3 regions of the Desulfuromonas svalbardensis genome follow, and region 1 is predicted to be linked to each of the others. Evidence: riboswitches for the same ligand, from Rfam matches in the RefSeq annotation. Region 1 holds a riboswitch; each other region holds the start of a gene.

Region 1 (3,283 bases):
ATATTTTTCAACCGATTGTCTTGACCATCAAATGGAAAGAAGGTCGCATCCCACTCCACCCCTTTATTTTCGTAATCAACGGAATTGTAATAACTATTCATACCGTCTGGACGCGTATAAGAGATAATTTTCTCCTCAAATTTCATCAAAAACAACGCAACACGTAATCGAATAAAGCGATGATCGTATTTTATTCCAGCTTCATAGGTCCAGCCCTCTTCAGGATTCAGGTCTGGATTTCCAACACGGGTATCGGTCTTATAATATTGGTCATTAAAACTCGGTGCACGAAACGCTTTACCCGCATTAGCAAAGAGGTTTAAAGCTGGGTTGACTCGACATATTGCTCCTGCGCTGGGTAAAAATCGGCTGTAATCACGTGCACCATCGGCGGCATCCACCAGCTGTTCACGCGCACCAACATTAAACACTAAACATTCAAGAAACTCCCGTTTCACCTGCCAAAATAACGCGCTATCATCCCGATAATGACGACCATATGAGTAATCATAATCTGCAACACGACGAATCACATCGCCACCGACAGTGTGCTGAAAAGATAACGCATCAAAACGGTAATCGGTGCTGAGGCCGTAATTGTAAGTACGCCGCTTTTCTTCAGGTTTTTCTGGTGAGGTCTGCTCTTTTACTAGACGATCAAAGGAGTAGAACCCTTTGATTTTAAAATGGTCGGCTTCATAGCGAATATTGGTGAAGTGTTTATCCTGATTTTGATCATAAATAATTGAGCTTTTGGTTGGGCTATCGTATCGGCGTGTAAAACCCGTTTCTATCCGGCTATACAGATAATTGATAAACAGATGTTCACTCGGTTGATAATTGAGGCTTAGCGAAGAGTGATCCGTCCCCTCCATGTCGTAAGTGTAGCCCTTAGTTGATGAAAGCTTACGGTAGATGGTATCAATACCATCCAAGCGCTGATAACTCAGCCCCATATTTAGTTGATTACTGACAAAACCTAACTGATGGTTTTGATAACCCTCTTCACCGAATTCAACACGCGCATACGGCGAAAAATTACCTGCAGTCTTTTTGGTAATGATGTTAATGACGCCTGTCATCGCATCAGCACCATATAATGTTGATGCGGCACCACTTAACACTTCAACACGCTCTACTTGATCAATACTAATGGCGTTTAAATCGTAGCTTCCACCCGAGGCACTTTGAATTGGCACACCGTTAATCAAAACCAACTCGCCATCCTCTAAGCCGCGAATACTCACTTCGCTTTTCATCCCCATACGGCTAACACCGAGAGGAGCTAGCGACTTATACGATAAACTACCTACCCGTTTTAGAGCATCAACGAGGTTATTCCCCCCAGTTTCGATCAATTGCTCTGCTGTTGCCACGGTGATAAACCGCGATGACTGCTTCTCTTGCACAGGATAGCGTTCCGCTGTCACCACCATCTGCTCCAAATTATACGTCGTTAGTTCAGTCTGCCCCCAAGCCACCGTTGCCGTCAAAATTAATACAACCGTTAATACACACCATTTCAATCTAACCATTTTACACTCCTACCATCTACCAATGATCTGGGCGCAAAAAAACCCAGACCGAATAATATCGACCTGGGATCTCCCTTTTCCATCCACAAGACTTAAACACGCATCCCTGCCTAGGGCTAAACGCATCACGATACCTCAGACAGGTCTTCTGACTTCTAGATCAACCTACTTGCTGCGTCTTCCCGCCCAAATTTGGCAGTGACATTAAGCAGCGTTCGTCCCTAGTTACAGCGGCGGGCCCGTCCCTGATTTACACAGGGTTCCCTATTAAGCTCATTTCGAGCATCTGAAATAGTTTGTATGTATTTACAATGTTTTATACTAAATGATTAAACCACTACTTTTTACCAAGATTCTACCAATGAGTCAAACAAGGAAACAAATAACTAAACAACATTACCTGTGTATCACAATCCCTACTCTGCACAATAAAGCCCTCCACTTATCAACAGTGAAGGGCTTTTAAATTGAAACAATTGACTTAATACCTTGGTAGAAAACTACCAGTTTTCACCAAGAATTTCGAAATGTGCTTGAGGATGAATACACGCTGGGCACAACTCTAATGCCTCAGGACCAGTGTGAAGATATCCGCAATTACGGCAACGCCATGTCACAGTCTCCTCACGCTTGAACACCACACCGTTGTCAATATTAGCCAACAGATCACGGTAACGCTTCTCATGTTGCTTTTCAGCCACACTAATAGCCTCCCATGCTTCAGCAATGTCGACAAAACCCTCTTTACGAGCAACCGCAGCAAAAGCTGGATACAACTCAGTGTGTTCCTCTTCCTCACCGTTGGCCGCCGCAAGAAGATTTTCAGCTGTTGTGGCAAGTTTTCCTGCTGGATAGGTTGCGGTAATCTCCAGATCGCCACCCTCTAAAAACTTAAAGAAACGCTTCGCATGCTCCTTCTCTTGTGCAGCGGTCTCTTCAAAAACATCCGCAATCTGAACAAAACCCTCTTTTTTAGCAATACTAGCAAAATAAGTATAACGGTTACGAGCCTGACTTTCCCCCGCAAACGATTTAAGTAGATTTTTCTCTGTTTCAGTCCCTTGAACACTTTTTGACATGATCATTCTCCTTTTAAATTGCATGATTTACACGACCCATTGTCGCTATTAAAATATACCTATGATTGAATTTCGTCCATGGTCAAATTCATCTCTTTTGCAACACCTTCACCATAAGCAGTATCCGCTTGATAACAATGCTTAGCATGGCGCACTTTTATCTGTCGTGGTGCATCGCCCATGGCTCGGGCGGTATTGCCAAATAACGCCTGCTGCTGCGCCATTGTCATCAAACGAAACAGATTACCCGGTTGACTAAAATGATCGTCGTTATCTTCATAATGATTCCAATGGGCGGCATCACCTTCAAGTTTAAGCGGTGGTTCGGTAAAATCGCGTTGTTCTTGCCATTCACCATAGCTATTGGGTTCATAGCCCAATGTACTACCATGGTTACCATCCACACGCATCGCTCCATCACGATGATAACTATGGAACGGGCAGCGAGGTTTGTTGACCGGGATGAGATGATGATTCACACCGAGGCGATAGCGTTGAGCATCGCCGTAGGAGAATAAGCGCCCTTGCAACATTTTATCCGGTGAGAATCCAATCCCAGGAACAATATTTGTTGGATTAAACGCCGCTTGCTCGACATCAGCAAAATAGTTATCAGGGTTACGGTTCAGTTCAAAAGTGCCGACATCCATCAATGGGAAATCAGAGTGT
Region 2 (3,283 bases), 220 kb from region 1:
ATGGCCGCATCACTGGGAGTAATCTGATTAATAGTTGTATCGAGCAACGATTGGTTTAGCCGTGTCATGATGGTGAGTTCTCCTTTAAAAAAAGTGGTAAGCCTGAAACCATCAACACCACTTCATCTGCCTGAGCAGCAAGAGTTTGATTGCAGCGACCAACTAAATCGCGGTAGAGGCGTGAGATAGCATCGGCTGGAACAATGCCCATCCCCAGTTCATTGGTAACAAAAATAATGGTTCGATCCCCTGCCTTGCAGGCTTCGATAACCTGTTGGCAGGAGTGAACGATGTGATCTTCAGTTATGGTTTGATCTCGGCAATCAGCCTCGTAAAGAAGATTGTTGATCCATAGGGTAAGACAATCAACGAGAACGACCGCACTGTCGGCGGTGTCTGTTAAGGCTTGAGCTAAATCTAACGGCTCCTCAACGGTCAGCCAACCTTTCCCTTCGCGGCGTTGCTGATGTAAGGCGATTCGGCCATCCATTTCGGCATCTATAATGGGGCAGGTGGCAATATAGCTGCGCTTTCCCGCTAAGGTTTCGGCGCGTTGTTCGGCGTAGCGACTCTTACCGCTACGGCTGCCACCACTGATATATAGTATGTTGTTTTTAGAATTATTAGTCATTGTAAAGCCCTGTTAAAACAGCCTGTTGGTCTTGTATTGTTAGTGTTGCAAATGAGCCTCTGCTGATCTCGAACTTTAAGTAATCGTGTTTTTCAAAACCGAGCAAGTGACACAGTAAGGCTCGAATCACCCCGCCATGAGTCACCAAGGCAAGGTGGCCAGAATGGTTATGGATCTGTTCGGCAATCTCTGTAATCCGATGTTGAAAATCGTGTTGTGATTCACCTTCGGGAAAACAAAAATCATCGAAAAATGTTGCCCATTGATCAACCAAATCAGGATCAGTTGAGCAGATCTCTTTAAAGGTCAATCCCTCCCAACGACCGAAATTCACCTCGTTCAGCTGAACCTTGATGGTGCAGGATCGTGCTAATCGTTCGGTAATTGGAGCTACGGTTTGTTGAGCACGCAATGACGGGCTGCACCATATTGTGTCAATGGGTTGATCTGTTAGACGTTCAGCAAGCTTTCTCGCCTGCGATTGTCCTTTGTTACTTAGCGGCACATCTAAATGGCCGACATAGCAACCATCGAGATCTGACTCTAGGGCACCATGGCGAATGAGAGTGATCTGTTTTTGTTTCAATGAAGTCCCCCCAAACAAAAAAATCCCCGCAACCTTTTTAAAAGGTTGCGGGGATTCCGTATTTAATCCACGCGTTTGCTCTGTCATCTCATACCACGGAGACAAGCGAACAAATTAATCGGCCATGTATCTGACTTACGTTAGTCCGTATGACTAACGATTACAGTGGCGGGTCCGTAACGGATTTACACCGTCTTCCACGATTCCGATTTATTTCTATATCTGCCAACTATAACAAAAGAAACACAATTGTGTTGTTAGTTTTTTCATAACGGCACAAATGAATTGTATAAGTGACATTGTGGAGTAATGCAAAGGGTGAACCAAAAGTGTTTACGCTATATAAAAAACCTTTAAATAGCTGTTTAGAAGGTTTTTTATGATTACTTTTTTAAGTCAGATGTTAACAAGGTGGCGTTTCAAAATGGTACAGATGTTCTTTTTTATGTGGAATTGCTGAAATATCGCTGATGGCTCTCAGATTTAATGGAGAAATTTTTGCTGAATCAAGCAGAGCTGTTGCTTTTTATCATTGCTTAAAAAGGTCACAATCGAATAAGATAATCTGATGATTAAAAATACTCGCTTCAGACATCTTGTTTCTATCTTCAGTTTTATACTGATCCTGCTGGTTGGTCAGACCAGTGGCGCTAGTTACGTGTGGTGTTTTGGTATTGATGGTCACACTGTTCTTGAGCAAGCGCATGATTCATGTTGTGAAGAGCATAAATCAGAGCATGATGTGTTGAGCAGTGAGGTTTCCGTTGATCATTGTGGTCCTTGTTTAGATCTGCTGCCCAGCAGTAGTTACGCTTCGAATCGGTTGCGTGATGTTTTAATGTCACTCGACGCGCTTGTCATGGCTCCATCTGTTGATGAGTCGTTTTTCCGTTTGACCTCCTTGCCATTACAACCACAGAGCGTTATCGCAGATTTTGTGCCACGCATCCGTGATCAAATTCTCCACCACCGCACCATTGTCATGCTGAACTAAGCGAACAACACCCCCTGTTTATCCCTTAAGGTTTACCTATAAAATTAACTGTTTACCCCTAAAGCGGAGGTACAACTATGCCTGTACAGGCTAAGTTTACTTTTGTTGCGTGTGTTGTGATGTGTTGTACCGTCGTATCACCTTCTTTCGCCGTGGAAAACCGCGCCGTAACGTCTGAGGTGATGTCCGATGTTGAGACAACGCAAACCAATGCAACGCAGCAGCAACCAACTGATCAATTAAGTCCTTTGACCCTAGCAGATGCTCTACAGCGGATGCTTACGGAAAATCAACAACTGCAAGCACAACACCATGCACTCTTAGCAACGGAGGCGGAAGGGCAGCAGTTTGCTGTGCGACCGAATCCTGAACTCGCCGTTGAATTTGAAGAGTTTGCTGGTAGTGGTGTCTATTCTGATACTGATGCCATGCAATCAACCCTGTCTGTGAGTCAATTGGTGGAGCTAGGCGGTAAGCGCGCACGGCGACAACAGCTGGCTGAACAGCAACGTTTGGTGGCCGAGCAACAGTTAGCGGTCACGCGCTCCAACCTTATCAGCACCACATCGCAGCGTTTTGTCGCGATTTTAGTGGCACAAAAGCAGTTGGTGTTGGCGCAAAATCAACTCAGCCAAGCTGCCGAGGTGTTGGCGATTGTCAACGAAGGGGTGCTTGCAGGAAAAAAAGCCCCCATCGAAGCGTTACGCTTTAAGTCGTTGGCTACGCAAGCCCAAATCCGTTATCAGCAAGCTATTGCTACCTTAGATAATAGCCGCATGGTTTTAGCCAGTAGCTGGCAAAGTTCAGTGGTGGATTTCACCGAAGTTGAGGGTAATTTACGCGTGATGCCAGCGTTGCCAACATGGGATGCAATTGAACAACAGCTTGATAAATCACCGTTGTTACTCTTACGCCAACGGCAACAGCAGTTGGCTCAGGCCGAATTGGCTTTGCAACGCGCCAATCGGATCAGCAACGTTACCTTTGAAGTCGGTTTAAAGAGAGATAGTACGAATGACGACATGGCATTGCTCGCCGGCTTAAGTATGCCACTGGCATTGTTTGATCGTAA
Region 3 (3,283 bases), 1.1 Mb from region 1:
TAAGAATAGCCCATGTCTTTTTCATTGTATCGCTCCTTGTGTTATTTAAAATTCGTACGCCAGTTGTGCGGTGAGGGACTTACTATTGTCGTCGCTGCCACCGTCATGTTCGTCATAGTCTTTGTCGTATGCATATTCTAAGGTCAAAGCGGTGTCTTCGAACAAGCTGATACCAATACTAGCCATGAAGCGTTGTTCCGGTAAGATTCCAACTAGAGCTTTGCTGCCTTGGCATGCCAAAGCAAAGGCCATTTCGTTACCTACTAGTTCAACAACGACAGCTCCTTCAATGTTGAATGTGTAGGGATTGATCTTTTCGCCCTCAACATTCAGATCTTCTAGGGCCAAAATATACTCTCCAATGAGAGTAACATTGCCGATACCGAGCACACCTTGGACGCCAAAACCTGAGATATAGTCTCCTGCAACGGCTGCATCGCCAAATTCTTCAGTTAATAGGTCGGAATCGAACAATGAACTGGTGTAGCTGGTGTCAACGGCAACATTCCAGCCCCCTGCTTCAAAGCTGTAACCCACATGAGCGCCATATTGTTCAATGGTGCTGGAATCATCCCCTTCGCTGGTGTCACCGTTAAAGGCATAGAGTGCGCTGTGCCAGTTTTCTGCTCCGAAGCCAACTTGAAGGGCGGTCTCTTGCGTCTCAGCCATTTCAAGGGTTAAAGGATCAGAGATCATGAAGGTGGTGAAGTTACCAAAGGGGACATACATCCTACCGGCACTAAGGTAGAAGGGAGTTTCTTTGCTATTACCGATCGTGACAAATGCCTCGTCGATTACAACATCGTCGTCATCTCCTTCTTCGTAGAGAAACAACACATGGCCCTGAACCCAAGGGTGGGCCTGAGCATCAATGGCCAATTCTACGGTGGCCAGTTCGAGGCCACTACTGTTATTACCGCCAAAGTCATTAGTGTGGTTGGCTTCCACTTCAACTACGCCGCTCAGCGTGAGGCTTTGGACCACTTCCTCAGCAATCTGATGTTGTTCCCCTTTGCTGATGGTGGGTTTTTTAATGGTGTGAGGTCCCCCGGTTTGAACTACCGAAAGACGTTGTGCGAGTAATTCATCGACTTTTTTCTCAATTAGGCGTTGCATCTCTGCGCTGAGTTGTTGGTTCGATCCATTTTCGTTGGCTAGGGCGGGTAGGGTGCATAACAGTAGAAGTGCTGCAAAAAGTAGAGCGGTGATTCGTTGGTGTCGCATTTTTTACCTCGCGAGTATGATGGCTGCAAAAGCAGCGAATAAAAAAATCCCCGCAATACTGTATTATTGTATCGCGGGGATGCCGTTTTTCATCCACTAATTTATGAGCAATGCTGCCAAACCACGAAGTTTTTTCTACGATGAGAAATAAACATATAGCGAAAAGTAAGATAGTCCTTAATCCACGAAGGCTGATCTATTTGGCAAACATCATCAAGTAGGTCTTCTGGCTTCCAGGTCATTCTACTAATCACACCTTCCCACTTTGTATTGTCCAAAGCAGTGGTTGTTGTGATGTTCGTCACTGGTTACAGCGGCGGGACCGCGACGGATTTGCACCGTCTTCCCTTTGTTGTCCATTTTTAGTTTGGATAACAGCCTTTAATGGCACTCAATTGGCTATTCATATAGCGCACTGAGTTATTAATGGTCAATCGCTATTTATTGTTGGTCCAAATTTAACGAATAAAATGGAAAAATTAAAACAGTGGCTAGTTTTAGATGGATGATTTAGTCTTGGGACTTATTAAAACTGTTCGGTTGATTAGTTTTTTCTCTGAATTAGAGTAGAGTGGATTGAATCGTGTTTCCTCTTAAGCGTAATAGTTTGTATAAAATACTCTTTCTTTGCATTCTGTGTATTCAGTGCCTCTCTCTTCAGTGCATGGCAGCAAATGAAGAGATAACGGTTCAGTCAAAACAGTTTGTTTCTGAACGGCATAGTTCGTTGTTTCATCGAACATTCTGTCGCAGTTTGCTCTCTGCCCCTAAAAAGATCTCCTATGTTGAGTGTGATCGTCTACATTTAACACCTTGTCAGATCTGTATCTCCTCTGCCCTGAATGATCGTCTAAAGTCTGATCTACATAAACGACGTTACGAACAACAACAACAGATACGAGCTGAGAACGCCAAGAAAAAAAGGGCCGCTGTCCTTAAGAGGCAACAGCAACGACGCGAGTCCCTTCAACTGGAAAAAGAGCAAGAGGCGCGTCAGCAGGTGATTGAACGTCGTCAACAAGCAAAGGATAGAGTTGCAAGAGACGGTGCAGAAGTTGAAAAAGAGCAGCAACGAGCGCAACAACTTTTGGAGCTACGCCATCAACAATATAGAGTTGATGTTGAGAAAATAAAACAACGACTTAAAGAGATTGAGGTCGCATTTACGGTGCAAAATGTCAGTGGGTTTTCATTACCAAAACATTTTTTTTCCATCCAAACTCATATTGTCGGTAATCTCGATTTCCCCCTCGACAAACAATCAATCCGTTATGGCTACACCATTCAGTGTAATGACTCATGCTATGCTTATTCCATACATGATAACAGTGCACCGCTTACCTTTTTGTCGACAAGCAACATAGTGCGTCCCACGATTACTGTCACGACTAAGTACTTTCTGGAAACAGAACAGACTGTTCTTCTTGAGGATGAAAATTTTAAAATAGCCTTGCATAAAATTAGTTATGCCGCTCCGTTGTCAGTTGATATATCCATTAGGAATAAAAGTAAAACAGTCCAAAAAATTGAGAAGATGTCAGTTACACTTAATGATATCACTTATTATTTTGTACTAGACTCAGTTCTCATTCTTCCACCAAAATCATCCCTCAGTCATTTGATGGTCGATATCTTTTCTCCTGATCCAACAATCACTTTATCGCCCCAAATACAGCGACTCAGTCAACCACTCATTTATAGTGATCTGTTTAAGCTTCGCAACAATGTTCATTTAGCACTGTCAGTGTATTGCAAACAGCAATCTATTGATCAGAATACCCCTGAATTTCACCAACAGATTGAGGTGCCTTTGAGAGATCTTTTTTATCAGTAATGTAGATATCTTCTATTGGTTGTTAAGCTCGATGTTCGTGGTAGGTATTGGGGGGGGGCAACCTTTCCAGTGCTCAACACGTTAGATGGAGGCTTCTTAGCAATATTGAAATCAGAATTTGTTTGGACACCAGCAGAGCGAATTCATCATTGAGTTAACCTGTGTAACTCTTTATCGATAGTAATTACATAAAAAGTGTAACAGTACTCACGTAATGAATAGTGG

What was found. Region 1 has a riboswitch for cobalamin ahead of ACZ5KY_RS08700 (TonB-dependent receptor plug domain-containing protein). Riboswitches for the same ligand answer to the same signal wherever they lie in the genome.
Region 2: linked by a shared signal. The riboswitch ahead of cobC (alpha-ribazole phosphatase) and the one ahead of ACZ5KY_RS08700 (TonB-dependent receptor plug domain-containing protein) in region 1 are both predicted to bind cobalamin.
Region 3: linked by a shared signal. The riboswitch ahead of ACZ5KY_RS13450 (LbtU family siderophore porin) and the one ahead of ACZ5KY_RS08700 (TonB-dependent receptor plug domain-containing protein) in region 1 are both predicted to bind cobalamin.

Annotation. Positions count from the first base shown of each region.
Region 1 is NZ_AP042416.1:1,910,420-1,913,702, reverse strand. It holds gene ACZ5KY_RS08700 (TonB-dependent receptor plug domain-containing protein) at 1-1,535, opposite strand, end outside; cobalamin riboswitch at 1,657-1,840, opposite strand; gene rbr (rubrerythrin) at 2,036-2,614, opposite strand; gene ACZ5KY_RS08690 (catalase) at 2,674-3,283, opposite strand, start outside.
Region 2 is NZ_AP042416.1:2,133,422-2,136,704, forward strand. It holds gene cobT (nicotinate-nucleotide--dimethylbenzimidazole phosphoribosyltransferase) at 1-68, opposite strand, end outside; gene cobU (bifunctional adenosylcobinamide kinase/adenosylcobinamide-phosphate guanylyltransferase) at 65-631, opposite strand; gene cobC (alpha-ribazole phosphatase) at 624-1,217, opposite strand; cobalamin riboswitch at 1,321-1,462, opposite strand; gene ACZ5KY_RS09560 (hypothetical protein) at 1,786-2,211, shown strand; gene ACZ5KY_RS09565 (TolC family protein) at 2,289-3,283, shown strand, end outside.
Region 3 is NZ_AP042416.1:2,993,358-2,996,640, reverse strand. It holds gene ACZ5KY_RS13455 (sirohydrochlorin cobaltochelatase) at 1-25, opposite strand, end outside; gene ACZ5KY_RS13450 (LbtU family siderophore porin) at 46-1,224, opposite strand; cobalamin riboswitch at 1,424-1,634, opposite strand; gene ACZ5KY_RS13445 (cell envelope integrity protein TolA) at 1,808-3,058, shown strand.